2 linked regions of the Rhizobium sp. N324 genome follow. The protein of the gene in region 1 interacts with the protein of each later gene in a pairwise test. Links are inferred from orthologs where the notes say so. Each region holds a gene or a part of one and is shown in the gene's direction. Other genes may lie near its edges.

Region 1 (14,512 bases):
GGCCTGTTGTTCCAGATTGCTGCCCACGCGTTGCACTCGCCCGTGACCATGTTGCAGCCGTAAGTCACATAAGTTGTTGAACCGGCAGGCAATCTCGTAACTGGGAGTGGAACTTCCTTTCGTTTCGTGCATTCTGTGACTCGTTTTGCCAGGAGGGAGATAACCATGGAAAACGCAGGCGTGGGTTGGATTGCAGCCATCATCATCGGTGGCATCGCCGGATGGCTGGCGGAAAAAGTCATGAGCAGCAACATGGGTTTGCTGATGAACATATTGCTCGGTATCGTCGGCGCCATCGTCGCCAACTGGATCCTGGGTCTGTTGCACATCCAACCGCTGGCTGGTTGGCTGGGTTACCTGATCACCGGTTTCGTCGGTGCTTGCATTCTGATTTTCGTCGGTCGCGCCATCCGACGCTGATTGCCGCGGACAGAGCAGACACAATTCAAAGCCGGGCGCGCCTCGCGTCCGGCTTTTGTCTTTCCCGAATTGTCTTTCAGCGGCGGCTCAGCAGGCCGAAAACATAGGCGATGCCTGCCGTCACCGCGAGCGCCATGAGCGGCTCTTCACGAACCTTGTCACGCAGCTGTTCCGTCATCAGCGACGCCTCGTCGGTCACCGCCGACTTTGCCCCCTGCCCGAGCGCGACCACGCTTTCCGTCAGCCGGGAGAGATCGTTGCGAAGGGCTGCGACCTGCGCCGACAGGTCGTCTGCTGCCATATCAGCCTTGACGCGCGCAGCGGTGGATTCGGCGGAAGCGGTTTTCAAATCAGCCATGGTCTGCTCCTGTTGCATGGGATGCCGCTTCAACGAAATGGCGGCCCGAAAGGTTCCCCCGCAACCGATCTTTTGTTGGCCGCAAAGCCGCCGCGGATAAGCGGCGCGCTTGTGCAGCTTTTCGTGTGACAAACCCTTCATTTCCTGTCGGGTTTGTTTTAAGGAACGTCGAATGTCCGCCCGCGCGCGGCTCTAATGATACTGCGAGGTTTGCGTTTCCATGTTCCATATCCTGAGAAGAGCTGCTCAGACCTGGGTTGCCAAGCTGCTCCTGCTTCTCCTCGTCGTCTCCTTCGGCGCCTGGGGCGTGTCGCATCAGCTCTTGTCGGGCGGCAGCAGCACCACGGTCGTGACCGTCGGCGATCAGCATGTGGACGTCAACGAATTCCACCTCGCCTACCAGCGCCAGGTGGCAAGCCTCGGCCAGCAGTTCGGCATGCGCCTCACCCCGGAACAGGCCCGCGCCTTCGGCGTCGAGCAACAGGTGCTCGCCCAACTCGTTGCCGGCGCCTCGCTCGACCAGCTCGCCGAAGACATGAACCTCGGCCTGTCCGAAGACCGCCTCGCCCAGCTGATCGCCGACGATCCGGCTTTCAAGGCCGTCAACGGCAAGTTCGACCGTGAACTCTTCGTCTCGCGGCTGCGCAATGCCAATATCCGCCAGGACGATTACATCAAGGAGCGCAGCAAGGTCGCCGTCCGCAGCCAGGTCGTCGATGCCATATCGAACGGCTTCACCGCCCCGAAGACGCTGGTCGACGCGCTGAAGCTCTATGGCAATGAAAGCCGCAGCATCGATTATCTGCTGCTCACCAACGCCAATATCGAACCGATCAAGGCACCTGCCGACGATGTGCTGGCAGCGTGGTTCGAGAGCGTCAAGCAGCGCTACCAGGCGCCTGAGTATCGCAAACTCGTCTATCTCTCGCTGCAGCCCGCCGATATCGCCGACGCCGCGACCGTCACCGACGATCAGATCCACGAAGCCTTCGACAAGAGCAAGGATACCTACCGCACGCCGGAAAGCCGCACCATCGAACAGCTGACCTTTGCCAGCAAGGATCTTGCCACCGCTGCCGAAGCGGCGCTGAAGGGCGGCACCAGCTTCGACCAGCTGGTCTCCGACCAGGGCAAGACGGCAAGCGACGTGCTGCTCGGCGAATTCACCAAGGACAAGGTACCCGACCAGGCCGTGGCCGACGCGGCCTTCGCAGTTTCGAAGGATGGCGGCACGACACCTGTCGTCGATGGCTCCTTCGGCTCCGTCATCCTGCGCGTCACCAACATCAAGCCGGAAACCACCAAGAATTTCGATGAGGTGAAGGAGGACATCCGCAAGCAGCTGGCGCTTTCCAATGCCTCGCAGGAAGTAATCAACGTTCATGACCGCATCGAGGATCTGCGCGCCGGCGGCGCCACGCTCGAGGATATCGCCGGCCAGCTGAAACTGAAGGCCGTGACCGTCGACGCCGTCGATATGACCGGCGCCGACAAGGACGGCAAAGAGGTCAAGGATATTCCCGTCAAGCAGCAGCTGCTTGGCGAAGCCTTCAAGACCGAGGTCGGCGTCGATGCGCCGCCGCTGCCGATCGGCAATGACGGCTATGTCTGGTTCAACGTTCGCGAAATTACCCCGACCCGCGAGCGCCCGGTGGCCGAAGTGCGGGAAAAAGCGGTAGAGGACTGGACGGCGGAACAGCAGAAGGTCGAACTCGCCAAGAAGGCCGACGCATTGAAGGCCGAAGCCGCCAAGGGCACCGCGCTTGCCGATATCGCAGCGCCGCTCGGCATCGCCGTCGAAAGCAAGAGCGGCGTCACCCGCTCCACCGATGACCCGGTGCTTGGCCGCGCCGGCGTCACCGCCGCCTTCTCCGGCCCGATCGATGCGGTCGCGAGCGCTGTCGGCGCCGATCCCTCGACGCAGATCCTGATGAAGGTCACCGAAGTCAACAGCGAGCCGACCAGCGACGCGCTGAACAACCGCGATGCCCAGATCACCGCCATGGCCAACGCCGCCGGCGACGATATTCTCGATCAGATGGTCAACCTGCTGCAGACGCAGTACGGCGCGCAGATCAACCAGACGCTAGCCGAACAGGCGACGCTTCGTTAGGAGGCCTTATGACCGATCTGAAGCCGTTCCTGGCCAAGGCTGCAAGCCGCGAGCCGCTGACGCGTGACGAGGCCCGCGCCGCCTTCGACATCCTGATGTCCGGTCAGGCGACGCCCTCGCAGATCGGCGGCTTCCTGATGGCGCTGCGCGTGCGTGGCGAAACCGTCGACGAGATCGTCGGCGCCGTCACCGCGATGCGCTCGAAGATGCTGACCGTCGAGGCGCCGGCCGACGCGATCGACATCGTCGGCACCGGCGGCGATGCCAGCGGCACCTACAATATCTCGACGCTGGCGGCGCTGATCGTTGCCGGCGCCGGTGTTCCTGTCGCAAAACACGGCAACCGGGCGCTGAGCTCGAAATCGGGCGCGGCGGACAATCTGGCCGCACTCGGCGTCAAGCTCGATGTCGGTCCCGAGATCATCTCCCGCTGCATCAGCGAGGCCGGCGTCGGCTTCATGTTCGCGCAGCTTCATCATTCCGCCATGCGCCATGTCGGCCCCTCCCGTGTCGAACTCGGCACCCGCACCATCTTCAACCTGTTGGGCCCGCTTTCCAGTCCGGCCGGCGTCCGGCGCCAGCTGCTCGGCGTCTTCTCGCCGCAATGGCTGGTGCCGCTTGCCGAAGTCATGCGCGATCTCGGCTCCGAATGCGTCTGGGTGGTCCATGGCGACGGCCTCGACGAGATCACCACGACAGGCATCACCAAGGTGGCCGCGCTCGAAGACGGCAAGATCCGCACCTTCGAGCTGTCGCCCGCCGATTTCGGCGTCAGCCCCTGCGTGCTCGCCGACATCAGGGGCGGTGACGGCGTCGCCAATGCCGCAGCGCTTCGCGAGGTGCTGAGCGGCGCCAAGAATGCCTATCGCGATATTTCGCTCGCCAATGCTGCCGCCTCGCTTGTGATCGCGGGCAAGGTTGAGACGATTCGCGACGGCATGACGCTGGCGGCGCAGTCGCTCGATAGCGGCGCCACCGCACTCGCTCTCGACAAACTCATCGCCGTGTCCAACGATATCGACTAGGATTGCCCGATGACCGATATCCTGAAGAAGATCGAACTTTACAAGCGTCAGGAGATCGCGGCCGCCAAGGCTGCGGTGTCGCTTGCCGAGCTGAAGGCGATGCAGGCCGGCCAGTCCGCGCCGCGCGGCTTTTACAAAGCGCTGACGGCCAAGCGTGACGCCGGCAATTTCGGCCTGATCGCAGAGATCAAGAAGGCAAGCCCGTCGAAGGGGCTGATCCGTCCGGATTTCGATCCGCCGGCGCTGGCGAAGGCCTACGAAGCCGGTGGCGCGGCCTGCCTTTCGGTGCTGACCGATACGCCGAGCTTTCAGGGTGCGCCGGAATTCCTGACGGCGGCACGGGCCGCCTGCGCCCTGCCCGCCTTGCGCAAGGATTTCATGTTCGAGACTTATCAAGTCCATGAGGCGCGCGCCTGGGGGGCTGACTGCATTCTGCTCATCATGGCGTCGCTCACCGATGACGATGCAGAGCGTCTGCAGGACGAAGCGTTCTCGCTCGGCATGGACGTGCTGGTCGAGGTCCACGACGCCGAGGAGATGGAGCGGGCGCTGAAGCTGTCCTCGCCGCTTATCGGCATCAACAACCGCAATCTGCGCACCTTCGAGGTCAGCCTGTCGGTCAGCGAGACGCTTGCTTCCATGGTTCCGGCAGACCGCCTCCTCATCGGCGAAAGCGGCATCTTCACCCATGCCGATTGCAAGCGCCTGCAGGCCGTGGATATCAGCACCTTCCTGGTCGGCGAAAGCCTGATGCGAAAGGACGATGTGACGGCCGCCACCCGCGCGCTGCTCTTCGGCGAAGCCGCCATCGCGGCCGAATGACATGAGCGGCGGAAAGCCCGGCCTCACGCATATCGATGCCTCCGGCGAGGCGCATATGGTCGATGTCTCGGATAAGGCCGAGACGGTGCGTATCGCCACGGCCGAGGGCCATGTGAAGATGGCGCCGGAAACGCTGGCGCTGATCCGCCAGGGCGATGCCAAGAAAGGTGACGTCATCGGCACGGCGCGCCTTGCCGGCATCATGGCGGCCAAACGCACCGCCGATCTCATCCCGCTCTGCCATCCGCTGATGCTGACCAAGGTTACGGTCGAGATCGAGGAAGATGCCGCCCTTCCCGGCCTGCGCGTCACGGCAACCGCCAAGCTGACCGGCAAGACCGGTGTGGAGATGGAGGCGCTGACCGCCGTCTCGGTCGCCTGCCTCACCATTTACGACATGGCCAAGGCCGCCGACAAGGCAATGGAGATCGGCGGCATCCGGCTGCTGGAAAAATCCGGCGGCAAGTCGGGCGATTTTCGCCATCCGGAGGCGAGATGAACCTTCTCCCGGTCACTGAGGCCTTAAGCCGCTTGCTCTCTCGCGCAAGGCCAGTCGCGGTATCGGAGACGTTGCCGCTCGCCGAGGCCGAAGGCCGCGTCCTGGCCGTCGATCTCAAGGCCGCGATAACCCAACCGCCCTTCAACGCCTCGGCCATGGATGGTTATGCGCTACGCCGCGACGACGCGCCGGACCCGGGCGCCGTGCTGAAGGTCATCGGCACATCTTCAGCCGGCCATGCCTTTGAAGGAAGCGTCGGCAAGGGCGAGACCGTCCGCATTTTCACCGGCGCTCCGGTTCCGTCGGGCGCCGACAGCGTCCTGCTGCAAGAGGATGCCGAGAAGATCGAGGGCGGCATCCGAACCAATTTCCCGGTCCGGCAGGGCCAGCACATACGTCCCCGCGGCCAGGATTTTGCCGAAGGCGAAGCGGTGCTGTCGGCCGGCACCGTGCTCGATTTCTCGCGACTGACGGTTGCTGCCGGCATGAACCGGCCCGATGTCGAGGTCCTCAAACGCCCGCTGATCGCCATCCTCGCAACCGGCGACGAACTGCTGCCGCCCGGAAGCACGCCCGGCCCTTCGCAGATCATCGCATCCAATACGTTCGGTATCGCAGCCCTTGCCCGCAAAGCCGGCGCCGACGTGCTCGATCTCGGCATCGTGCCTGATGATAAGACCAGGATCACGGCGGCGATCGACGCGGCGCGAGACGCCAAGGCCGACGTCATCGTCACGCTCGGCGGCGCTTCGGTCGGCGACCATGACCTGGTACAGGCAACGCTGATCGAGGCCGGCATGCAGCTGGACTTCTGGCGTATCGCCATGCGCCCCGGCAAACCGCTGATGGTCGGCAGCTTCGGCGAGACCCATGTGCTCGGCCTGCCCGGCAATCCGGTCTCGAGCTTGGTCTGCGCCCTGTTGTTCCTGGAGCCGCTGATCCGCAAACTCGCTTCCCTGCCGCCGGTGCAGCGCGAGGCAATGGTGGAGGCAGCCGTGACGCTACGCGCCAACGACCACCGCCAGGACTATATCAGGTCGAAACTCTCGAAATCCGCCGCCGGAGACTGGCTCGCCGAACCCTTCGGCAAACAGGACTCCTCGATGATGAAGGTATTTGCCCAAGCCGACTGCCTCATCATCCGCCCGCCGCATGCGCCGGAGCTACCGGCCGGAGCGCCCTGCCCGGTCATGCTGTTGCGGCCGGATCTTCTGGTATAGCTCAGGCCGTCACCTGCTTCAGGAAAGGGAAAAAACGCCCGCCTGCACTACCCCGTCGCTGGACCCTGCGCCGAAATCCGCAACCGCATGCGTCGCGATACGCTGAAGTGCGCCCTGCGGCAGGTAGGCGCGATGGGGATCGCCGATCAGCACCTCGATGCCGGAGGCCTGGCAACGCCGCAGGAAAGCCATCACCCGCAATGCAAGCGCGGAATCGTAGAACAGATCGCCGACGGCGAGGATATCGGTCTCCTCCGGCGGCGGTGCCTCGATGATATCGACGGCGACGGCCAGGATGTTCACGCCGTTGATCGCCGCGTTGAGGCCGATTGCGGCAATGGCGTTGGCATCGACATCGACCGCCGTGACCGCGGCAGCTCCGGCCTTTGCCGCCGCAATGGCGACGAGCCCGGAGCCGGAGCCGAGATCAAGGACGCGACGGCCGGCGACCACTTCAGGACGGTCGAGCAGATGACGGGCAAGCACGGCGCCGCCGGCCCAGGGGTAGGCCCAATAGGGCGCTGGATCGCCTTCTTCGCGGCCGGCAAGCCGCCAGAGCCCGCTCGCAGGCCCCGCCGTATGCAGCAGGATTTCGGGAATGAGCGGAACGGGTGAAATCGGCAGATGGGCCTGGATGAAGGCGGCCGGATCGGGACACGGCGTGCCGGAGCGTTTCATCTTCGTCATGCTCCCTGCCTCATTTAGACACAAGTAGTAGAAAATTGTCGTCCTAAGAGATCGCCGTCTGCCCCTCATCCGCCTGCCGGCACCTTCTCCCCGCAAGCGGGGCGAAGGGGATATGCCGCACCCGCCCCCTCAACTTTAACGCTGCGTTTGGCACGTCCCCTCTACCCGTTTACGGGGAGAGGGTTAGGGTGAGGGGCAGCCTTCGCCAACCAGGCAGCAGTGCTGCCCCATTGCGAAATCCGATTCAAAAGACCTCATGCGAATGCCGCATGCCGTTGTTCTAGGAATAAAGCCCTCCGCCTCGACCGGCGAAGGGCTACGGCACAATCAGCCGGGCTTCTTCTTCGAGAACTTGTTCTTCGGCCCGGCGCCACCCTTGCCCTCGAATTTCGGGCGTTCGGATTTGGCGCCTTCGGATTTGCCGCCTTCATATTTGGGCTTGTCGTATTTCGGCTTGTCGAATTTCGGACCATCGAAGCCGGGCTTGCCGGGTTTCTTGCTCCAGGGTTTGCTATCGCGTCTTTCCTGGCTGCTATTGTCGGCTGCAGCATATCCGCCGCCCGGACCCTTGCCGAACTTGTTTTTCGGGCGTTCGTCGCGGAACGTGTCACCCGGCCGTTCGTCACGCGACGACTTGCCAGCGTAGGGCTTCGGCGACGGCGCCCGGCTGAAATCCGGCGTGCCGGAAAGCCTGGTCACGCGGATGCCGCGTTCGAGCGCCTTGTTCGGACCGATCGCCGCCAGGAAGCTTTCGGCACTCGCTGCCGCGATCTCCACGAAGGTTTCCTCGGGCTGCATCTTGATCGCGCCGATCTCGCGCTTCGTCACATTGCCGTTGCGGCAGAGCATCGGGATCAGCCAGCGCGGCTCGGCATTCTGCTTGCGCCCGACCGAGACGGAGAACCAGACGCTGGCGCCGAAATCCTCGCGCGGTCCCTTCTGCGCCGGCTCGTAAGACTCGGCATTGTCGCGGCGCTTGCGGCTGCCCCCATCCTGCACGGTGACCTCGATCAGGTCCTCCGGCGCCGAATGATTGGTGCGGTAGAGACGCAGGAAGGCGGCGGCGAGCTTTTCGGCGCCGTGGCTGGAAAGCAGCTGCTGCACCAGCCCCTGCTCTTCCTCCTGCGGCGCTTCGCTGAAGATCGGATCGGCGAGCAGCCGCTCGTCGTCGCGCTCATTCACCTCTTCGGCCGATGGCGGGCGAGCCCAGGCGGCCGAAATACCGGCATTCTCGAGCAGGCGCTCGGCCTTGCGCCGTGCATTCAGCGGCACGATCATGGCGCTGATACCCTTGCGCCCGGCCCGGCCGGTGCGGCCGCTGCGGTGCAGCAGCGTTTCCGGATTGGTCGGCAGGTCGGCGTGGATGACCAGATCGAGGCCCGGCAGATCGATGCCGCGGGCAGCGACGTCGGTCGCAATACAGACGCGGGCGCGGCCGTCGCGCATCGCCTGCAGTGCATGGCTGCGTTCGTTCTGCGTCAACTCGCCGGAAAGCGCCACCACGGCAAAATTGCGGTTGTTGAAACGCGACGTGAGATGATTGACGGCAGCGCGCGTCGAACAGAAGACGATGGCGTTGGTCGCCTCGTAATAGCGCAGCACGTTGATGATCGCGTTCTCGCGGTCACTCGGGGCCACCATCAGCGCGCGATATTCGATGTCGATATGCTGCTTTTCCTCGGCGGCGGTGCTGATGCGCACGGCATTGCGCTGGTAGCTCTTGGCAAGCTTGGCGATCGCGGCCGGCACGGTTGCCGAAAACATCAGCGTCCGGCGTTCGTCCGGCGCCGAATCGAGAATGAATTCCAGATCTTCACGGAATCCGAGATCGAGCATCTCGTCGGCTTCGTCAAGCACGGCGGCCTTCAGTTCCGACATGTCGAGCGCCCGGCGGCGGATATGGTCGCAGAGACGACCGGGCGTGCCGACGACGATATGCGCGCCGCGTTCGAGCGCTCGGCGCTCGCTGCGGATGTCCATGCCGCCGACGCAGCTGACGATGACGGCGCCGGTCATCTCATAGAGCCATTCGAGCTCCCGCTTCACCTGCAGGGCAAGTTCGCGCGTCGGGGCGATGACAAGCGCGAGCGGCGCGCCGGCATTGCCGAAGCGCTCCGTGCCTTCAAGCAGCGTCGGCGCCAGCGCCAGGCCGAAAGCGACGGTCTTGCCGGAGCCGGTCTGGGCCGAGACCAGCGCGTCGGAGGCGGCGAGGTTGGGATCGAGCATCGCCTTCTGCACCGGGGTGAGTTCGGCGTAACCGCGCTTCTGCAACGCCTTGGCGATCGCCGGAACGACGCCGTTGAATTCTGTCATGGGTTTCGATCTTTCGGAGCTGTCAGGCGCGAAATGCGCCATGGCCGGAGCCAGCCGGCGGGGTATTTGCGCCGTTCCTAGCCGCTCCGGCGGCGATTGTCAAAGCGTGCGGCTGCGCCACAGCCAGGTGTCGATATGGCTCGCCCGGCCGCGCAGCGCCGTTTCCAACGGACCCTCCATGCGGCCGGCCCGCAGCAGCACGCTGTCGGGGCCTGCCGCACGGACGATTTCAGCGCTCAGCGCCAGCTCGACGCCATGGAGGGCGGCCACCTCCATCAGCCGGCTGCCGACATTGATGGTGTCGCCCGCCGCCGTGATCTGCTGCCGGTCGCCAGTGCCGAGCCGCGAGGCAACGATCGGCCCACAATGGGCGCCGACCTTGAAGCCGATTTTCTTCTCGGCAAATCCCGCATGCGCCTGAAGCCAGGCCCGGGTGCGCTCGCACAGGCTGACGGCGCAGGCGACGGCCCGGGCGGCGTCGTCAGCGGCAGGCTCCGGCAAGCCGAACAGGATCATCGCCCCGTCGCCCATGAAGCTGGTGATGGCGCCGCCGTGAGCGCGCGCCTCCTCGTCGATCAGTTCGAAGAAACCGCTCAGCACCTCGCTGACCTTGACCGGCCCGAGATTTTCACTGAGGCCGGTGAACCCCGAGAGATCGATGAAGATGACGGCGGCGTTCTGGCGCACCGGCTGGGCAAGAAAATTCGGATTGCGCGCCAGCCACTCGCCGAGACCCGGCGCCTCGATGCGCTGCAAGAGCGCGCTCTGCTCGGCGAAATGGCGGGCGCGGCCGCGATCGAGCCAGAGTTCGGCCGCGCCGAAGATCAGCGCCGGCGGCAGCGCTGCGGCGATCGGCAGCGCCGCGCTCAGCCAGTAGCCATGCGCAAAGGCCGACAGATTGAGCACCGCCCAGACGATCAGCGTCAGCACGATGATGACATAGCCCGCAGCACTCCGCCGCCAGGCAATCAGCGAAACGAGCACGAGCGGCAGCCCGACGGCGGTGCCGGCATCGATCAGGCGGATCCGGTGGTCGCGCACCATGCCGTCGCCGCTGACGAGATGGGTGATTGCCGTCGACATCACCTCGACACCAGGCATGACGGGGTCGAACGGCGTCGGGAAGACGTCGCCACCGCCGGTGACCGTCGAGCCGATGACGACAATCCTGCCGGCAACGGCATCTCCAGAAAGCTTGCCATCCAGCGCATCGGTGGCGCTCAAGGTGGAGATGCTGCCGCGCCCGCCGTAGAAAGTCACCGGCAGGCGCTGGCCGATATCGGTGGGGATACGCAGCTTTCCGAGCATGATGGCATCGGGCTCGATGCTGGGATCGGCGCCGAGCGCCACCGACGCGGCACGCAGCGGAAAGGCCGGATCCAGCCGATCCGCACCACGCGAAATCAGCGGGATGAAGCGCGGCGTGCCGGTCTGATCGGTGGCGACATTGACGATGCCGACCGCGGCGGCTTCGGCGAAGCGGGGAAGCGGCAACAGAATCTGGTTTGCCTCGGGGATGGCGGCAAGCGGATCGTTCGCCGCATTGCTGACCTCTTGGCGGCTCCTGGCAAAGGTAGCCGCGGCGGCAATCACGCTCGGACCCTCGGCAAGGGCGGCAGCCAGCGCCGCATCGCCCTCCTCCGGCCCCGGATCGACGAGCAGAATGTCGAGCGCCAGCGCCTTCGGCTTTAAGGCGGTGATTGCGCCGACCAAGCGCGCAAGCGTGGCCCGATCAAGCGGATAGCCGTGGGTGGCAGCGGTGCGGTCGTCGATGGCGACGATCGAGACGACGGGAGGCGGCGTCTTCGCCCCGATGACGACGCTGCGGATGTCGGCAAGCGAGGCCTCCATCCGGTCGAGCAGCCCGCTTCCGCCATTGAGATTGGCATAGCCGAGTGCCGCCCCCCAAAGACCGGCGAGCAGCAGCGCGATCACCGTCTGCAGGCGATGGTTCATGGATTTATTGGCCGAGTCGGGCAAGAAGGGCGGCGACGCGCGGCGCCGGCCAGCGACGCACGACGAGCGGTTCCCTGCCGCCGCTGACGTCGACGCCCTCGCCCGGCGACAGCACCACCTGCTCGCCGACCGGCCGGCGGACGGCGACACTGCCTCTGACGACCAGCACCGAAGTCTTGCCACTGGCGACGTCGACGGCCCATTGCGTGCCGCGCACCGCAGCGATCGCCTGCGGCGTCACCACCTGGAAACCGCCCACATGCTGGCTGCCGTCGACATCGACGAGGATCGCCTTGCGCCGCAGCGATGCCGAATCAGGGCTGCCGTCACGGTTGCGGTCGGCAAGGCGGAAGGAAGCGCCAGCCTCCGCCGTGATCTTGACCCCGCCTGGACAGGTGAACACCTGGCGGGCGCCGGCGTCGCGCGCGATCGTGCAGCCGGCAGACTGCGCAACGGCCGCTCCATGCGGAATGAGGCCGACAGCAAGTGCGGCGGCAAGCAGGCTGCGAAAGGTCCTATGCATGGAAAGCCCCCATGATCGCGCGGACAGCTTTTTCGAAAGCGCCCGCCAACCGTCTTCTTCCATGTCGGGCATGATAGCCGAATTCGGATATTTCCCTAGGCAATTCTTAGGGGCTGGTGGTGGTTTCAGGCACCGGCCCGGCATAACGCGCCCGCGGCCGGATCAAGTCGCCGCTATCGATCTGCTCCATCGCATGCGCCAGCCAGCCGGTGGAACGGGCAAGCGAAAACAGGATGATCGGCGCCTCCCGCGGCAGATCGAAAGCGGCGGCCATGGCGGCAAGCGCGAAGTCGACATTGACCTTCTCGCCGACCATCTCCTCGCCGGTCTGCCGCACCTCGGCAAACGGCTGCGGCAGGGGGAAATGCGAAAGCAGCGCGTGCGCCCTGATATCGCCGTCGGGATAGAGCGGATGGCCGAAGGCCGACAGGCGATGGCCTTGGGCAAGCGTGCGGCGGATCGCCTGGTCCGCCCCAAGGGTGGCAGCCACCGCGATCAAGCTGTCGACGCCCTGCCAGGCGGCGCCATGCAGGGGCCCCGTCAGCGTCGCCAGCCCGGAAAGCACGGCCGCCGAAAGGGCGGCGCCCGCCGATGCCGTCACCCGTGCCGCAAAGGTCGAGGCGTTGAGTTCGTGATCGGCAAGCAGCACCAGCGCCCGGCGCAGGCAATCGGCAGCATCCGGCCGCTGCCAGCTCTCTGCAAGCCGCAAATGCAGCGGCTGGTCTGAGGGCCCCGGCGCCAGCGCATCGGCGACCGTAGAGAGCACCCCGCCGGCTTCCCGGCGAAGCACTGCTTGCGAGCGGCCGAGTGACGGCAGATCGGATGTCACTCGCCCGGCAAGCGCCAGGAATGCAGCCTGGAGCGATGGAGCCGCATGGTCCGCTGCAGTGGCGGAAGCAAGTGCTTCCGCACCGTTCCAGAGCAATGCCGCCGTCTGCTCCAGCGTCGCCGCCTCGGAAAAATCGGCCGCGTCTCGTCCGCGATAGAAAAGCCGTCCGGCTGTGATGGTGGAGATCGCCGAGGACAGCACCGGGTCGCCCCAGCGGATCGCATCGGCGGCAACCGTTTCGGCCTTGCGGCGGCCGGCATGGCGTTCGGCCAGCCGCTTCACGTCCTCAGCCTGATAGAGGCTGCGGCGCGGGTCTGCGGGATCGGGTTTGGCGCGGATGCGCCCGCGGCTGACATTGGCGTAGAGCGTCTGCGGCTTGGTCTTCAGCGCCTGCAGCGCTTCCTCGGCAGTCAGCCACGGCATCGACGCCTCATGTTGATCGATTACATCAAGATTGACGTCAATGAGAGTAGGTCGGATCATCCTTGTCGTAAAGGAGAAACAACATGAAAAATGGCTTGGAAGACGTCATTGCCGCCGAAACGCAGCTCTCGGATGTCGATGGCGAAGCGGGGCGGCTGATCATTCGTGGCGTATCGCTCGATCATCTGGTCGCAGACTGCAGCTATGAGGGTGTCGCCGCATTGCTGCTCGACGGGCTGATGGAGCGAAGCTTCGATGAAGCGCAATTGCGCGAGTGGCTGGCGAAAGTGCGAGCCGGGATTTTCCACCATGTCGAGGCGGCCGATGCCTCGATACTGGCGCTGCCGCCGGTCGATGCGATGCGGGCGCTGATCGCCCGGCTGCCCGATGGCGAGGATCTCGATACCGCGCTGAGCCTCCTGGCGGCGCCCGCGGTCTTCCTCCCCGCGGTTCTGCGCCTGCAGCGCGGTGAAAAACCGATCGCGCCCGAGGTCTCGCTGCCGCAGGCGGCCGATATCCTGCGCATGCTGACCGGACAATTGCCGACCAGGGAGCAGACGGCGGCGCTCGATACTTATCTGGTGACGATCTCCGACCATGGCCTCAATGCCTCGACCTTCGCATCGCGCGTCATCGCCTCGACCCAGGCCGGCCTTACCTCTTCGGTCCTGGCGGCGGTGAGCGCACTGAAGGGACCGTTGCATGGCGGGGCGCCGGGGCCGGTGCTCGACATGCTGGATTCGATCGGAACCGCCGAGAATGCCGGCCAATGGCTCGGCGGAGCGCTTGATCGCGGCGAACGGCTGATGGGCTTCGGCCACCGCATCTACCGCGTCCGCGATCCGCGCGCCGATGCGTTGAAAGGCGCGCTGAGGCCGCTGATTGCCTCGGAGCAGGTGGACAGCACCCGCGGTGCGCTGGCCGAAGCCGTGGAGGCTGCTGCCTTGGCGATCCTCAAAGCACGCAAACCGAACCGGCCGCTCGACGTCAATGTCGAATTCTACACCGCGCTGCTGCTCGAAGCGCTGGGCTTCCCGCGGGACGCCTTCACCGGCGTTTTTGCGATTGGCCGCACCGTCGGTTGGCTGGCGCATGCGCGCGAACAGGCGCTCGACGGCCGGCTGATTCGTCCGCGCTCGGTCTATATCGGCCCGCTGCCGGCCGCGGCCTGACGATTGGCTTCGGCGGCGGGGCAGCCCTGCCGCCGAATCTCAGCCGCCGACGAAAGCGGCGAGGTTGCCGAGCGTCAAACGGCAGCCTTCCTCATTGTCTTCAAGGCGGATGCCGGAGGGGACGTTGTCGCAGACCATCGTCACAGCGGTGC
Region 2 (14,548 bases), 240 kb from region 1 along the record:
CGGATACCCGAAAGGAAAGAGCATGAAACGCTTTGAGCAAAAGACTGTCGTCATTACCGGAGGCAGCCGCGGCATCGGCGCTGCCATCGCCAGGCGTTTTGCCCGCGAAGGCGCCAATCTCGTCGTTTCGGCCAACGAGGATCTGGTCCACGGCGTTGCCGAGCAGATCCGGGCCGAAGGCGGCAAGGCGATCTCCTTCATCGGCGACGTGACCGACAAAACAAGCGTCATCGCCCTCTACGATGCGGCCGAGACGGAATTCGGCTCTGTCGACGTCTCGATCCAGAATGCCGGCGTCATCACCATCGCCCGCGTCGAGGACCTCACCGAGAACGAGTGGGACAAGGTCATGGCCGTCAACACCAAGGGCGTCTTCCTCTGCGCCCAGGAGGCGATATCGCGCATGCGCAAACACAAGCGGGGCGGCCGCATCATCAACACCGCCTCTGGCCAGGCCCGCGACGGCTTCATTTTCACGCCGCACTACGCCGCCTCGAAAATGGGCGTGGTCGGCGTCACCCAGAGCCTGGCCAAGGAAGTCGCGACCGAAAACATCACCGTAAACGCCTTCTGCCCCGGCATCATCGAGACCGACATGTGGGCCTATAACGACGAGGCCTGGGGCAAGCTGCTGGGCAACTACGCCCCCGGCGAACTGATGAAGGAATGGGTCGAAGGCATCCCGATGAAACGCGCCGGCTCCGGCGAGGACGTTGCCGGCCTGGTCACCTTCCTCGCCAGCGACGACGCCGCCTACATCACCGGCCAGACGATCAATGTCGATGGCGGGTTGATTATGTCGTAGGTGGGATGGAGGCTTTCGGCGGGACGGCACTGAAGCTAAATGTGAAATAATTTCGCAGCCATATGCCTTTCGCTTGCCGCTCAAGGCGTTCGTCGCTGCCGCTCCTCACCCCTCATCTGCCCTGAAGGGCATCTTCTCCCCGCTGGGAGAAGGGGGGCAAGCTGCACGATCAACATCCCTGCACCAAAGGTCTCAAGAGGAGTGAGACGCCACCACGATTCCCCTTCTCCCCAGCGGGGGTCCGAAGGACGGGTCGAGACCGACGGCTCGACCCCGGTCGATGCCGGCAGGCAGATGAGGGGGTGAGCGGCAAAGCCGCGAATGCGCTGAGCGAAAGCAAAGGGCAAGAGAAGCAGGCACCAGGGCAGTGGCCGACCCCGTCCTTCGAGGCCCCTGCGGGGCACCTCAGAGCTTGTGAAGCTTTTGAATCCGGCGCGTTTTTGGCCGATCTTGGCTGGCCGATGCAGTCGAGCGTCAGGCGATTGCGCGCTGCGTTCGGATGGTCGCGTGTTGGTGTCTGGGTGGTGACAGTGGCTCAGCCCTTGGCAAGCCGATGGCCTTGCAAGATATTGTTGGTGAGTGCGTAGCAGAGCACGACGGCCTGGACCTTTTCGATGCCGCGCACCGTCAATTGTCGCAGATTCCAGTTGCGCCAGCGGGCATGGACGCATTCGCAGATCGATCGGGGTTTGTACTGAGCCTTGCCCGCCTCGCTTGCCATGCGGGCCCGCCAGGCCGACACACCCGGACCGTCGCCGCGGCGCGGCAAGAAGGGATCGGTTCCGTGCTTGGACTGAGTGGGCGGACAAAAGACCTCAACCCCTTCGCCGTGCGCCCACTCGATATCTTCAGCGCTGCCAAAGCCGCCATCGGCGAGATAGCGCCGCGGCAGATGGCCGCTTAGCGCGCGCAACCGCTCCAGCATCGGCCGCATGAGGCCGCGATCGGAGCCGGCATTGGTCACCTCGAGCCCGACCACGAACTGCTCACCGGCCGTGCTCGCAACCTGCACATTATAACCCGGGCGGAAGCCGCCGTCGGCCATCTTCATCACCCGCGCCTGTGCATCCGTGCTGGAGGCGCGCGGCTCCTTCGGCTTTTTGCCATTGCCGCGCTTTTCTTCGCGCGCCTGGCGATGGCGCTCGATCTCGTCAAGAGCGACCTGGGCTGCTCTGAGCCGCTCGCCGCGCTCGCGCGCCGCCCGCTCCCTGGCCGCCTCGATGCGCCGAGTGCTGGCATCCGAACGCGCATCGACCTCGTGCTTGAGCTGATCCACAACCGCCTCGGCAATGGAAAGATGCCGATCAAGCGTCGCTTTGCGGCCGAACGAGGCCGCACCCGCGCTTGCCCGGACCCGCACGCCATCCTGCGCCAGACAATCGAGAGTGACGAGGCCGGCACCGGCAAGCGCCGCCAGATGCTCGGCAAGCAGCCGGTCGAGCAAATCGGCGCAACCAACCCGAAAATCCGACAGTGTGTGATAGTTCACCGAGACACCGCCGCACAGCCAGCGATAGACGTCGTGGCTCCCGCACTGCCGTTCCAGCGCCCGCGCGCTGCCGACGCCGTCGCTGCTGGCATAGAGCCACAGCGCCAGCAAAAGCCGTGGCGAAATCGGTGGATGGCCTGGCCGGTGCTCACGCGCCTTGATCCGATCTTCGAGCGTGCTCAGATCCAGTCCCTCGACATAGTTCCAAATGACCCGCACCGCATGATCCTGGCCGATCAAGCTGTCGATATCGACGGCACGCAACTCGATCTGATCGCGCACCGGCTCACGCATGCGCGCCGCTCCGCGTCCCACCTGAGCACTTCGCCGCGCTCCATGCACCGGCAATCCTTCGAACAGGTCGTCGCCCACCATCATCCCCCAAGCAAATCAACGACCCAACAGAATCACAATCCAATCGCCTCCGCTACCAAACATTCACAGGCTCTCAGGATGAGGTCGGAGAGAGGGCGCTGCTTGTGGTTCACCGGAGAGCGAAGCGGCAAGCCAGATCCCACTCTGCGTGGCACACAGGGTGGCCTCCAGCCACTCGCCACAAGATCAATCAAGCCAAACAGCACCACAATCAGCCCTCATCCTGAGGTGTGCAGGCCGCAGGCCGGAGCCTCGAAGGACGAGGGCGGGTGGCTCGACCTGCAACACGCCGATCCCACCCTCGCCCAGCCTACGTCCGGCTGATCGAAACCCCGCCATCCGCCAGCATTGCCGTCCCCGTCACGAAGCTCGCCATATCCGACGCCAGGAACAGCGCCGCATTGGCGATCTCTTCCGGCCGGGCCATGCGCTTCAGCGCATGCAGCCCCTCGACGAAGGCGAGCAGTTCCGGCGTCGCATCGGGTGCGTTGGTGATCGCAGCCGGCGTATCGGTGCCGCCGGGCAGCAGCGCGTTGACACGGATGTTCTGCCGGCCGAGTTCGGTCGCGAGCACCTGAACGAAGCCGATCAGCCCCGCCTTACCAGCCGCATAGGCGGCCATCCCGGGCATGCCGGCGGTGTGGCCGACGAAGGTCGAGGTGAAAATCAGCGACCCGCCGCCTTTTCCCATCGCCGCCGACTGGTGTTTGGCGCCGAGAAAGGCGGCGGTGAGGTTGGTCTCGATCGTTTCGCGCCAACCCTCCGGCGACAGTTCCGCCACCGGGCCCATTTCGCCGACGCTGCCGGCATTGTTGAAGGCGATATCGAGCTTGCCGAACCGCGAAACCGCCGTATCGGTGAGCCTTGCCTGCAGCGCCTCGTCCCGGACATCGCCCGATATGGCGACAGCCTGCCCGCCCTCCGCTTCGATTTCGGCGACGACGGCATTGAGCGCCTCCTGTCGCCGTCCGGTGACCACGAGCTTAGCACCCTCCCGTGCAAACAGCTTGGCCGCCGCGCGGCCGATGCCGGAGCTTGCGCCGGTGATGATCGCGACCTTGTCGTTCAGAAGTGTCATGTCCGTTTCTCCTCTGTTGTCGAGGCATCAGGGATCGCAAACATCAGGCAAGACAGCCACCCGATTCCCGCGCGGACGAACGAAAACCGGCGGCGATCGATGATTTCGGCCGGCAATCAGCTCCATCGCCAAACGAGGACGGAAACCTCGATCGACGCATCGGAAATACCGGAATTCGCATTGTAAAACGTTCACTTGCCGCGGTTTTTAAACATGCACCTGCCGCAGCGTCAGCACCATTGTGCGCCGCATCATCGATTTATCCCGGGTGTGACATTCATCCGATTCCCTTCATGGTTCTTCCCGACTAAGAAGGGGCGCACAGGTAAAGGGAATCTCTTCATGCCGCGGTCACGCAACACTCAGGGCGCCATCTATATGAGCATGGCGATGGCCGGCTTTTCCGCGAGTGATGCTCTCTCCAAATCTGTGATTGCCTATATGAACGCCGGCGAGATCATGTTCCTGCGCGGCCTCTTCACCAGCCTGCTCGTCTATCTGATCGCCAGGAAAATGGGCGCGCTGCGCTCCTGGCGCCTGGTGCTTAAGCCGATCATCATTCTCCGCATCGTCTGCGAGATGCTCTCCGCCGTCACCTATATCACCGCGCTCGGCGTGATGCCGATTGCCAACGCCTCGGCGATCCTGCAGTCGCTGCCGCTGGTCGTCACCTTCGGTGCTGCACTCTTCTTCCGCGAGCCGGTCGGCTGGCGGCGCTGGTCGGCGATCTTGGTCGGCCTCGTCGGCGTGATGATCATCATCCGCCCCGGACCGGAGGGGTTTACACCAGCCGCCCTGCTCTGCGTCGGCGCGGTGCTGACGACGGCCGGCCGCGATCTCGCCACCCGCTCGATCGATCCGGAGATTCCCTCGCTGATGATCACCGTCATCACCGCCGTCTCTATCTCCTTCTTCGGGGCTTTGCTCATCCCGGTGCTCGGCGGCTGGCAGCCGGTCAGCGCGACGTCGCTCGGGCATCTCCTGCTCGCCTCGGTGCTGGTGCTCGTCGGCTATCAGTCGGTCATCCTCGCCATGCGTACCGGCGAAATCTCCTTCGTCGCGCCATTCCGTTATACCAGCCTGATCTTTTCCTCCCTGCTCGGCTTCTTCTTCTTCGCCGAAGTGCCCGACAGCCTGATGCTGCTCGGCGCTGCGATCGTCATCGCTTCCGGCCTCTATACGTTCTATCGTGAGGCCAAGCGCCGCGTATCGCCGATCGCGCAGGAATCCGCGCCGCGCTCACCGGTTTGAGGCAGGATGATGACTGAATTCTCGCTCGACAGATCCGATATAGCAGGCGTGGTGCTGGCCGGCGGCCGCTCGCAGCGCATGGGCCGCGACAAGGCGGACGTGATGCTCGGGACCGAAAGCCTGCTCCGCCATGTGCTGACCCGCCTCTCGCAGCAGGTCGTTCCCGTTGCCGTCAATGCCGATACCGCCACTGAGGATGTTCCCGTCGTTCCCGACCGTTTCCCCGGCAAGGCCGGGCCATTGGCCGGCATTCATGCGGCCATGGTCTATGCCGCCGGCCTGCCCGCGGTCACCCATGTCGTCACCGTCTCCGTGGATTGCCCGTTCTTTCCGGCCGATCTCGTCGCCCGGCTGGCGGCAGCGCTCGAACGCCCGTCGCAGATCGCCATCGCCGCCTCCGAGGGCCGCAGCCATCCCGTCTTCGGTCTCTGGCCGGTGACGCTCGCCGCCGATCTCGAAACCTGGATCGCCGCCGACGAAAAGCGCCGCGTGCGTGACTTCCTGTTACGGCATGACGTAACGGAAGTCGCGTTTCCGCTGCATCCGACCCGCGCCAGCCTGCTCGATCCCTTCTTCAACATCAACACGCCCGATGATCTCGTCGAGGCGCAACGCTGGCTGGAGGCCCTTCGCGCATGACCGCCCCGAAAATCTTCGGCATCGCCGGCTGGAAAAACTCTGGCAAGACCGGCCTCGCCGTCCGGCTGGTGACCGAGTTCACCCGCCGCGGCTACACGATCTCGACGATCAAGCACGCCCATCATGATTTCGACATCGACAAGGTCGGCGCCGACAGTTATCGCCACCGCCAGGCCGGCGCCCACGAGGTCACCATTGTCTCCGGCACGCGCTACGCCATCATGCACGAGCTGCGCGGCGCCCCCGAACCCGAATTCGAGGAAATTCTCGCCCGTCTCGCCCCCTGCGATCTCGTGCTGATCGAAGGCTACAAGCGCGAATCGATCCCGAAGATCGAGGCCCGCCGCCTGGAGGCCGCCAATCGCCAGCCGCTGGCGCCGAGCGACCCTCATATCCGCGCCATCGCCGCCGATCATGCCGTTGCGGATACGGCCCTGCCCGTCTTTGATCTAGACGACACAAGCGCCATCGCCGATTTCATCGCAGCGATCGTCGGCCTTGAACAGCAGCCCTGAACCCCGCGCGCGGCCCGATCCGAGCACTTGAGAAGTCTCGCCGGCCACCGCCCTGGCGATTTCCTTGGCGAGCTGGGCCTGATCATAAGGTTTTCCCAACCTCGGAAGATCGATATCGGTGCCGGCGGGAAGATCGGCATAACCTGTCGCCAGCACGATCGGCAGCGCCGGATGAATGTCCCGCGCCGCCGCGGCGAGCTGTGCGCCGGTCATACCGGGCATCGAATAGTCGGTGATCACAAGATCGAACTGCTGACCGCTCCTGATCAGCTCCAGCGCCTGCGCGCCGGAATTTGCCTCGACGACCTCATGGCCGAGATCTTCGAGCATGTCGACCGAGCTCATGGCGATCAAGGCGTCGTCGTCGACCAGCAGGATCTTCAGCCTGGATGCGGCCGGCGAAGCGGGCAGTTCGGGCTCGGCGCGCCGCTCGGGCCACCGTTCGGTCGCCGGAAGCCACAATTCCGCGGTCGTTCCCACCCCAAGCTGACTTTTCAGAATAAGTGCGCCATTGAGCTGAACGGCAAGACCGTGGATCATCGACAATCCCAGGCCCGTGCCCTTTCCGAGTTCCTTGGTCGAGAAAAACGGATCGACGGCCTTCTTCAGCGTCTCCGCGTCCATGCCGGTGCCGCCGTCGGTCACCGCTAGGACAAGATAGGCTCCCTCGCCGAGATGGTCGTTACCACAGACGACCTCTTCCTCGCGCAGCGAAATGGACACGGCGCCCCCATCCGGCATCGCATCGCGGGCATTGACGGCAAGGTTGAGCAGCGCCAATTCGAGCTGGTTCGCATCAACCAGTGCCGGCGGCAATCTTGCCGGCAGGGTGGTTTCGATGCTGACCGAAGTGCCGACCGAGCGCCGCAGCAGGTCGTTCATGCCGGAAACCAGCTCGGCCAGATCGACGGGCTTGACCTGCAAATCCTGCTGTCTGGCAAAAGCCAGGAGCCGTTGCGTCAGCGCCGCCCCGCGGCGCGCGCCCTGAAGCGCCCCGTCGACGAGACGCGTCGCCTTGGCGTCTCCGGCCACGTGTTTGCCGAGCAGCTCCAGATTTCCGAGAACGACCATCAGCAGATTGTTGAAGTCGTGGGCGACGCCGCCCGTGAGTTGACCGATCGCTTCCATTTTTTGGGATTGGCGAAGCTGCTCTTCGGCTCTTTCACGCTGTGCGACCTCTTCAAGCAGGGTCTGGTGGGCGGCATTGACCTCCCTGGTCCGCTCCCTGACGCGTTCTTCGAGGGTTTCATTGAGCCGTCTCAGATTTTCCTCGATGGTCTTGCGGGCGGTGGTATCGGAGCAGACGCCGACGAGCTTCCTGGCGGAACCGTATCTGTCGGCATAAAGCTGGGCATGAACCTCGGTCCAATGCAGTGATCCATCAGGCCAGAGCGTCCTGTGCTCCAACGAATAGTCGCGGCCGGTATCGATTGTCTGGCGCAGGCGCGCCAGCACAAAGTCGCGATCGTCGGGATGGATGCTTGCGATCAGATCGTCACGCGTCACCTCATCATCCGGCCCTCGGCCGAAGACTGCCTTACAGGTCGCCGAAGCCGACAAGACCATCGAGGACAGCTCCAGCTCCCACGCCCCGAGACGACCGGCGGCGAGCGCTGTCTGCAGCCGCCGCTCTCCCTCTCCCAAAGCTTCCAGCCGGGCGCGCGCTTCATACTGGCGAAGCCGCCCCTTCAGTGCGGTCCGCGCAACGCTGATGAAGGACGTGGCATGGAACGGCCTCTCCAGAAAAGTCACGTTGCCGAGGAGCTCGGAAAGCCTGGCGGCGGCAGGATTTCGGTCAGGTCCGCCGCCACGCTGGGTGAGGACGATGAACGGCAGATCGGACCAGCTTGGCTGAGCGGCAACCCATGCAGCAATCGGTGTCAGGTCACACCCGCGGACGGCCTCTTCCGTCAAAATGCCAACCGCGACTTCGTCGTCGAGGGATGATGCGAAAACAGTGAGGTCGGCAACAGCTATCGAGGCTAGTCCGGCCTCATCGGTCAACGATGCCGCGACCTGGGCGTCGCGTCCGGCCGGTGCGTAGATCAGCGCCTTCGGGTCTTGGAGATTAGGAATTGCCGCCGTCCTCGCTGTCAGTGGGCAAAAGCGGAGCGGTCGCTGCGACGAACTCCGGAACACCACGAAGCACGCCCTGGAAACCGACGATGGGATCTCCGAATGTCAGGCCGCCAGCGTCGATCCGATATTCCCGGATGGTGTCCTCGTGGTGGCCGGTCCTTTTCTTGATGATGGAGACCGCCCGCCGCACGCGCCCGACCGCCTCGAAATATCGCAGCAGGATGACGGTGTCGGCGAGATAGGTCACATCAACAGGTGCCTTCATGTCGCCGACCAGTCCATGCTGGGCAACGGTGAGGAAGGTGTTGGCGCCCTGCCTGTTCAGATACTGCAGCAGCTCGTGCATATGCAATATCAGCGAATTCTCGTCCGGCATCGAGGCCTGGTAGCCGTTGATGCTGTCGATGACGACGGTCTTCGCTCCCGATCTGTCAACGGAAGCACAGACCCGATGGGCGAACTCACCCGGTGACAGTTCCGCGGCATCGAGTTGCTCGATATGCAGCAGACCCTGATCCCTCAGGGCCTCAAGATCCATGCCGAGCGCTTTCAGGCGCGTGAAGAGCAAACCAAGCTCCTCGTCGAAGATGAAGGCAGCCGCCCGTTCGCCGCGTGCGATGGCCGCCATCAGAAATTGAAACGAGAAAGTACTCTTGCCGGTACCGGCCGGACCCAGGATCAATGTACTCGACCCTCGTTCGAGCCCGCCGCCGAGAAGCAGGTCCAGCCGGGCAATACCGCTGGAAAGCTGATTGCGAGCATAATTCGACCTGTGTTCGGCGGCGACGAGACGCGGAAACACGACGACACCGCCGGTCTGGATGGTGAAATCGTGATAGCCGCCGCGGAACGCCTGCCCACGATATTTCGTCACCCGCAGGCGTCGCCGCTCGGCGCCGTAATTCGGCGCCAGCTCGTCGAGATGAATGACCCCGTGCACGACGCTGTGCACTGTTTTGTCAAGCGTGTCGGAGGTCAGATCGTCGAGGAGAAGGACGGTCGCCCCTTGGCGCGCAAAATAATGTTTGAGCGCAAGAATCTGCCGGCGGTAGCGCAGCGAGCTCTGTGCGAGCAGCCTTATTTCGGAAAGGCTGTCGAGAACCACCCGGCTCGGCTTGACCCGCTCGAAGGCTGCGAAGATTTCTTGTGTCGACTCACCGAGTTCAAGATCCGACGAATAAAGCAGGCTCTGTTGCTGGTCGGCATCCAGCAGGCTTTCCGGCGGCACGAGCTCGAAGACTTCGATATTGCCGTCGACCACCATGCCGTGCGATGAGGCACCGGCCCTAAGCTCGCTCTCGGTTTCCGAAAGGGTGATGTAGAGCCCCTGCTCTCCGAGCCGCGCCCCTTCGATCAGAAACTGCAATGCGATGGTCGTCTTGCCCGCTCCGGGATTTCCCTCCAGGAGAAACACGTGGCCAGTGGAAAGGCCGCCCGCCAGAATTGTGTCCAAACCGGACACTCCGGTCCGGGCTTTCGTGGCAGGTGCCGCAGTATTCATGCATTGTTTCCTCAGTTTTAATGGGAATTAGCGGCGAGCGATGGAATGTCAAATCGCCGGTAGGCGTGATTTTGCTTCCGGTAAAAGCCGATCGATCGAACGCCTGCGGCTCGGATGCGCGCCCGTCCGCGCCGTTCGAAACTGCCGGCGTCTATCCTCGATAACGAAGCGCATCGACGACGACGGCAAAGGCCGGCGACGTGTGCCGGCGGCTCGGATAATAGAGATGATAGCCGGGAAACGGCAGGCACCAGTCCTCGAGCACGCGCACCAGCCGCCCGTCGGCCAGATGCGCCGCGACCACGTCCTCCGGCATGTAGGCAAGCCCCAGGCCTGCCAGCACCGCGCTTAACCGCAGCGCTATATTGTTGAAGACCAATTGTCCTTCGACGCGAACCCTGAGTTCACGCCCGTCCTTCTCGAACTCCCAGGCATAGACGCTGCCATAGGTCGGCAGGCGCAGATTGATGCAATTGTGGTCGGTCAGTTCCTGCGGCGTCAGCGGCTTCGCCCTGGTGTGGAAATAGTCGGGAGCGCCGACCACGGCCATGCGCATGTCCGGGCCGATGCGCACCGCGATCATGTCCTTCGCCACCTGTTCTCCAAGCCGCACCCCCGCATCGTAGCGCTCGGCGACGATGTCGGTCAGGCCGTAGTCGACGATGATTTCGACATTGATATCGGGATAATCAGCCAGGAGCTTTTCCAAGGCCGGCCAGAGTACGGCATCGGCCGCATGCTCGCCGGCATTGATGCGGACGGTGCCGGCCGGCTTCTCCCGGAACGCGCTCAAGGCCGCAAGCTCGGTCTCGATCTCGTCGATGCGCGGGCCTATGGTAAGAAGCAGCCGTTCCCCGGCCTCCGTCGGCGAGACGCTGCGCGTTGTCCGTGTCAGCAAGCGCAGTCCAAGCCTTTCCTCCAGCCCGCGGATGGTGTGGCTGAGCGCCGATTGCGAAACCCCCAGCTTGCCCGCCGCCTTGGTGAAGCTCTGCGCGCGCGCAACGGCAAGAAAGGCGATCAGGTCGTTGACGGCGGGACGCGACATTTATGAAATTTCCTCATGAGTTCTTGCCGTTTATACCACCTAATCACGACCGGGCCCACGCGCTAAATAGCTTCTCATCCCAGGCAGACATGTCTGCCCCCGGCGGACCTGTCCGCCCAAGCGACATGTCCGCCGAAGCGGACTGTCTGCCCCGGCGGAAACCGCACCCCAACAACAGGAAAGGAAGACGAGATGGACATCAAGCGAAGCGGTTCACAGCCTTCGGCCAAGGGACCGTCCGACTGGTTTACCGGCAGCGTGCGCGTCGATCCGCTGTTTGCAGTGACGAGCCCCGCACGCGCGGCCGGCGCGAGCGTCACCTTCGAGCCCGGCGCCCGAACCGCCTGGCACACCCACCCGCTCGGCCAGACGCTGATCGTCACCTCGGGCTGCGGCCGCGTGCAGCGCGACGGCGGGCCTGTCGAGGAGATCCGCGCCGGAGACGTCGTCTGCTTCGCACCCGGTGAACGCCATTGGCACGGCGCGTCGCCGACGACGGCGATGACCCATATCGCCATCCAGGAACAGCTCGACGGCAAGGTCGTCGACTGGTTGGAGCATGTCACCGACAGACAATATCAAGGCTAGAAAGGAAACGTCTATGCAGAAGCGTGAACTCGGAAAGAGCGGACTTCAAGTCTCGGCCATCGGTCTCGGCTGCATGGGGCTGAGCTATGGTTACGGCCCGGCAACCGGCATACCGGAGGCGATCGCGTTGCTCCGGCGGGCATTCGAACGCGGCGTGACCTTCTTCGACACCGCCGAGGCCTATGGACCCTATAAGAACGAAGAGCTTTTGGGAGAGGCGCTCGCTCCCTTCCGCAGCGAGGTGGTGATCGCCACGAAATTCGGCTTCAACTTCGACGCCAATGGCGGCCAGAGCGGCATGAACAGCCGCCCGGAGCAGATCCGCGCGGTTGCAGACCAGGCGCTGAAGCGCTTGAAGACCGATGTCATCGATCTGTTCTACCAGCATCGCGTCGATCCGGATGTTCCGATCGAAGACGTCGCCGGCACGGTCAAGGCGTTGATTGCGGAAGGCAAGGTCCGGCATTTCGGCCTCTCCGAAGCCGGCGCCCAGACGATCCGCCGCGCCCATGCCGTCCAGCCGGTGACGGCGCTGCAGAGCGAATATTCGCTCTGGTGGCGCGAGCCCGAGCAGGAGATCCTTCCGGTGCTGGAAGAGCTCGGCATCGGCTTCGTGCCGTTCAGTCCGCTCGGCAAGGGCTTCCTCACCGGCGCGATCAGCGAAACCACAACCTTCGACAGCAAGGACTTCCGCAACATCGTGCCGCGGTTTTCGGCAGACGCGCGAAAGGCCAACCAGGTGCTCGTCGATCTCCTCGCAGAGATCGCCGCGCACAAGAAGGTCACCTCTGCCCAGGTGGCGCTCGCTTGGCTGCTGGCGCAGAAGCGCTGGATCGTGCCGATCCCCGGCACCACCAAGCTGCATCGGCTTGACGAGAACATCGCAGCCGCCGACGTCGAACTGACCGTTGAGGATCTCGGCAATATCGAAAGCGCGCTCGCCAGCATCAAGGTGGAAGGCGATCGCTATCCCGCGCATCTGCAGGCAAGGGTCAACCGCTGAGAAAAGAAGCGGCCGCCATCGTTTGCGGCCGCTTCTTCATCGCGTCATCGTCTCGGCGCCGGCGCGTTCTCCTGGAAAGCCGGGATCGCCTCGAGCCTGCCGACAATCTCGGCAATATTGGGCCACCGGGCGAGATCGAAGCCCATGCGGCGGGCGCTGATCGCCTGCGGGAAGAGAAAGATATCGGCAACGCCAGGCCGGTCGCCGATGGCGAAGACGCCCTGCCTCCGGCCGGCAATCATCGTCTCCACAGCTGCCATTCCCTCACCGACCCAATGGCGGCTCCAGGCGGCAATGGCATCGGCATCGGCCTGGAAGGTCGTTTTCAGATGCAGCCCGATCCGCGGCGGCAGCAGCGCATGGATCTCGGCTGCGATCGCCAGCGCGATCGACCGCGCCAGTGCCCGGCCCTCCGCTGTGTCGGGCAGCAGCGCCGGTTGCGGCTGGACCTCGTCGAGATATTCGACGATCGCCAGCGACTGGGTGATGAGAACGCCGTCATCCGTAAGCAAGGCCGGCACCAGCCCTTGCGGATTGACGCTGCGATATCCGTCCTGCCGGCTCTCGGCCTCTTCGCCGAGAATGCTGACCGGCAGCGCCTCGGCCGTCAGCCCCTTCAGGGCGAGCGCGATGCGAACTCTTGAGGTCGCCGAGGAAATTTCATTCTGATAGAGTTTCACAGTCTTTCTCCCTGATGGCCTGAAACGAAACCGTGGATGCCGCCGTCACGAGGCCGGCAAGCGGCGAAGGTTCCCGCGAGCTTACGTCGTAGATGCAGGGCGCGGCGAAAACCGCCCCTCCCAGAATGCAGATGATCATCAATCGCATCAAATCCTCCATGGCTGCTGCCGCGACCGGCTTGAACGGAGTGTGTTTGACCGACTGTTGTATCCGGCATGTTTCCGACATCGGCCGTGATGTCACAAAACGTAGCATCCGTTATCCAGGGTATTTTCCCATACAAGAAACGCCGGAAACTCTCCGGCGGCCCCATCGTCACCGAAGAGTGATTTCCGCCGCCAGCCCGCCGCCGGGGCGATTGTAGAGCCGAAGGGATCCGCCGATTTTGGCGGTCAGCTGCTGGGCGATCGCAAGACCGAGACCGGTGCCGCCGGTCTCCCGGTTGCGGGATTGCTCCAGCCGGAAGAAAGGCTGCATGGCGGCTTCGAGCATCTCGTCAGGAATTCCAGGCCCCCGATCCATCACGGTGATGACGACATCGTTTTCCGCGTTGTGCCCGACGCTGATTTCGGCAGCACCCGCAAACTTCAAGGCATTGTCGATGAAGTTCGACAGGATACGGCGAAGAGCGTGCGGCTTGGTCGAGGCGGCGCCCTGAACCGGCCCGACGACCGTCACCGCCTTGCCGGTGTCCTGGTAGTCGTAGGCTATGCTGTCGATGAACGAGGCGAGATCGATGCGGGCATTATTCTCGCCGCTGCCGTGGGCGCTGCGCGCATAGGCTATGCCGTCCTGGACGAGGCGCTGGATCTCGCCGAGATCATGTATCAGCTTGTCTTTCTCGGGCGAATCCTCCGCCATATCGGCGCGCAGCCGCATGCGGGTGATCGGCGTCTGCAGGTCGTGCGAGATGGCCGCCAGGATCTGCACGCGCTCCTCGAGATAATGGGCGATCCTCTCCCGCATCGCGTTGAATGCCCTCGCCGCATGCGCGACCTCGCTCGGACCGGCCTCACTCAAGGCGGAACCGTCCTTGTTGGGATCGAGGGCATCGGCGGCGGCAGCAAGCGTGCCGAGCGGCCGGATCGCCTGGCGAACCGCAAACCAGGTGCAGAGGATGAGCAGCAGCATCTGGACGATGAAGACATAGGGCAGCCATGCGGCGATCGGCATGACGCCCTTCGGGGTGACGTCGATCGTCAGCGGGCTTCCGTCGCTCAGCGTCAGATGCGCCTGCAACCGGTTCACCTCACCTGGTATCCGTTCGATGCTGATCGGAAAACGATGCCCGATCGCCTCCTCGATCTTGCCTGATATCTCCGCCCCCTTGCTTGATGTGTCAGGCACCCCGGGAAGTCCGGTCCCGAGCACGAAACGGTAGTTGCCCCGGCTCAGCCGATCCAGAAGATCGCCGCGCTCGCCAGGCGGGAGCCGGTCGAGAACGGCGATCGACGTTGCAACGTCATTCTCCAGCGTGCCGAGCATCACAGCTTTGGCCG

What was found.
Region 2: the proteins of AMK05_RS11280 (region 1) and mobA interact in binary tests that used the Escherichia coli proteins (3 or more experiments, as listed by UniProt). The link is inferred for Rhizobium sp. N324 from one-to-one orthologs.

Annotation. Positions count from the first base shown.
Region 1 is NZ_CP013630.1:2,332,723-2,347,234, forward strand. What follows is about bases 4,443-7,345. They hold AMK05_RS11280 (molybdopterin molybdotransferase MoeA), read left to right. Parts: upstream 4,443-5,233; coding sequence 5,234-6,457; downstream 6,458-7,345. Other genes in these bases: trpC (indole-3-glycerol phosphate synthase TrpC), read left to right, coding at 4,443-4,738; moaC (cyclic pyranopterin monophosphate synthase MoaC), read left to right, coding at 4,740-5,237; AMK05_RS11285 (class I SAM-dependent methyltransferase), read right to left, coding at 6,476-7,135. Also shown: AMK05_RS11250 (GlsB/YeaQ/YmgE family stress response membrane protein), read left to right, coding at 166-420; AMK05_RS11255 (hypothetical protein), read right to left, coding at 497-778; AMK05_RS11260 (peptidylprolyl isomerase), read left to right, coding at 999-2,891; trpD (anthranilate phosphoribosyltransferase), read left to right, coding at 2,900-3,916; more of trpC, read left to right, coding at 3,926-4,442; AMK05_RS11290 (DEAD/DEAH box helicase), read right to left, coding at 7,472-9,457; AMK05_RS11295 (CHASE2 domain-containing protein), read right to left, coding at 9,557-11,413; AMK05_RS11300 (FecR domain-containing protein), read right to left, coding at 11,418-11,936; AMK05_RS11305 (citrate synthase), read right to left, coding at 12,043-13,188; AMK05_RS11310 (citrate synthase/methylcitrate synthase), read left to right, coding at 13,272-14,360; AMK05_RS11315 (SRPBCC family protein), read right to left, coding at 14,400-14,512. UniProt on the Escherichia coli protein: Catalyzes the insertion of molybdate into adenylated molybdopterin with the concomitant release of AMP.
Region 2 is NZ_CP013630.1:2,573,619-2,588,166, forward strand. Bases 3,884-6,822 are described here. They hold mobA (molybdenum cofactor guanylyltransferase MobA), read left to right. Parts: upstream 3,884-5,007; coding sequence 5,008-5,637; downstream 5,638-6,822. Other genes in these bases: AMK05_RS12400 (DMT family transporter), read left to right, coding at 4,090-4,998; mobB (molybdopterin-guanine dinucleotide biosynthesis protein B), read left to right, coding at 5,634-6,152; AMK05_RS12415 (hybrid sensor histidine kinase/response regulator), read right to left, coding at 6,087-6,822. In the rest of the region: AMK05_RS12385 (glucose 1-dehydrogenase), read left to right, coding at 23-805; AMK05_RS12390 (IS1182 family transposase), read right to left, coding at 1,341-2,672; AMK05_RS12395 (SDR family oxidoreductase), read right to left, coding at 2,980-3,747; more of AMK05_RS12415, read right to left, coding at 6,823-8,249; AMK05_RS12420 (ATPase domain-containing protein), read right to left, coding at 8,221-9,732; AMK05_RS12425 (LysR family transcriptional regulator), read right to left, coding at 9,884-10,777; AMK05_RS12430 ((R)-mandelonitrile lyase), read left to right, coding at 10,970-11,365; AMK05_RS12435 (aldo/keto reductase), read left to right, coding at 11,379-12,368; maiA (maleylacetoacetate isomerase), read right to left, coding at 12,413-13,048; AMK05_RS12445 (hypothetical protein), read right to left, coding at 13,029-13,304; AMK05_RS12450 (ATP-binding protein), read right to left, coding at 13,365-14,548. UniProt on the Escherichia coli protein: Transfers a GMP moiety from GTP to Mo-molybdopterin (Mo-MPT) cofactor (Moco or molybdenum cofactor) to form Mo-molybdopterin guanine dinucleotide (Mo-MGD) cofactor.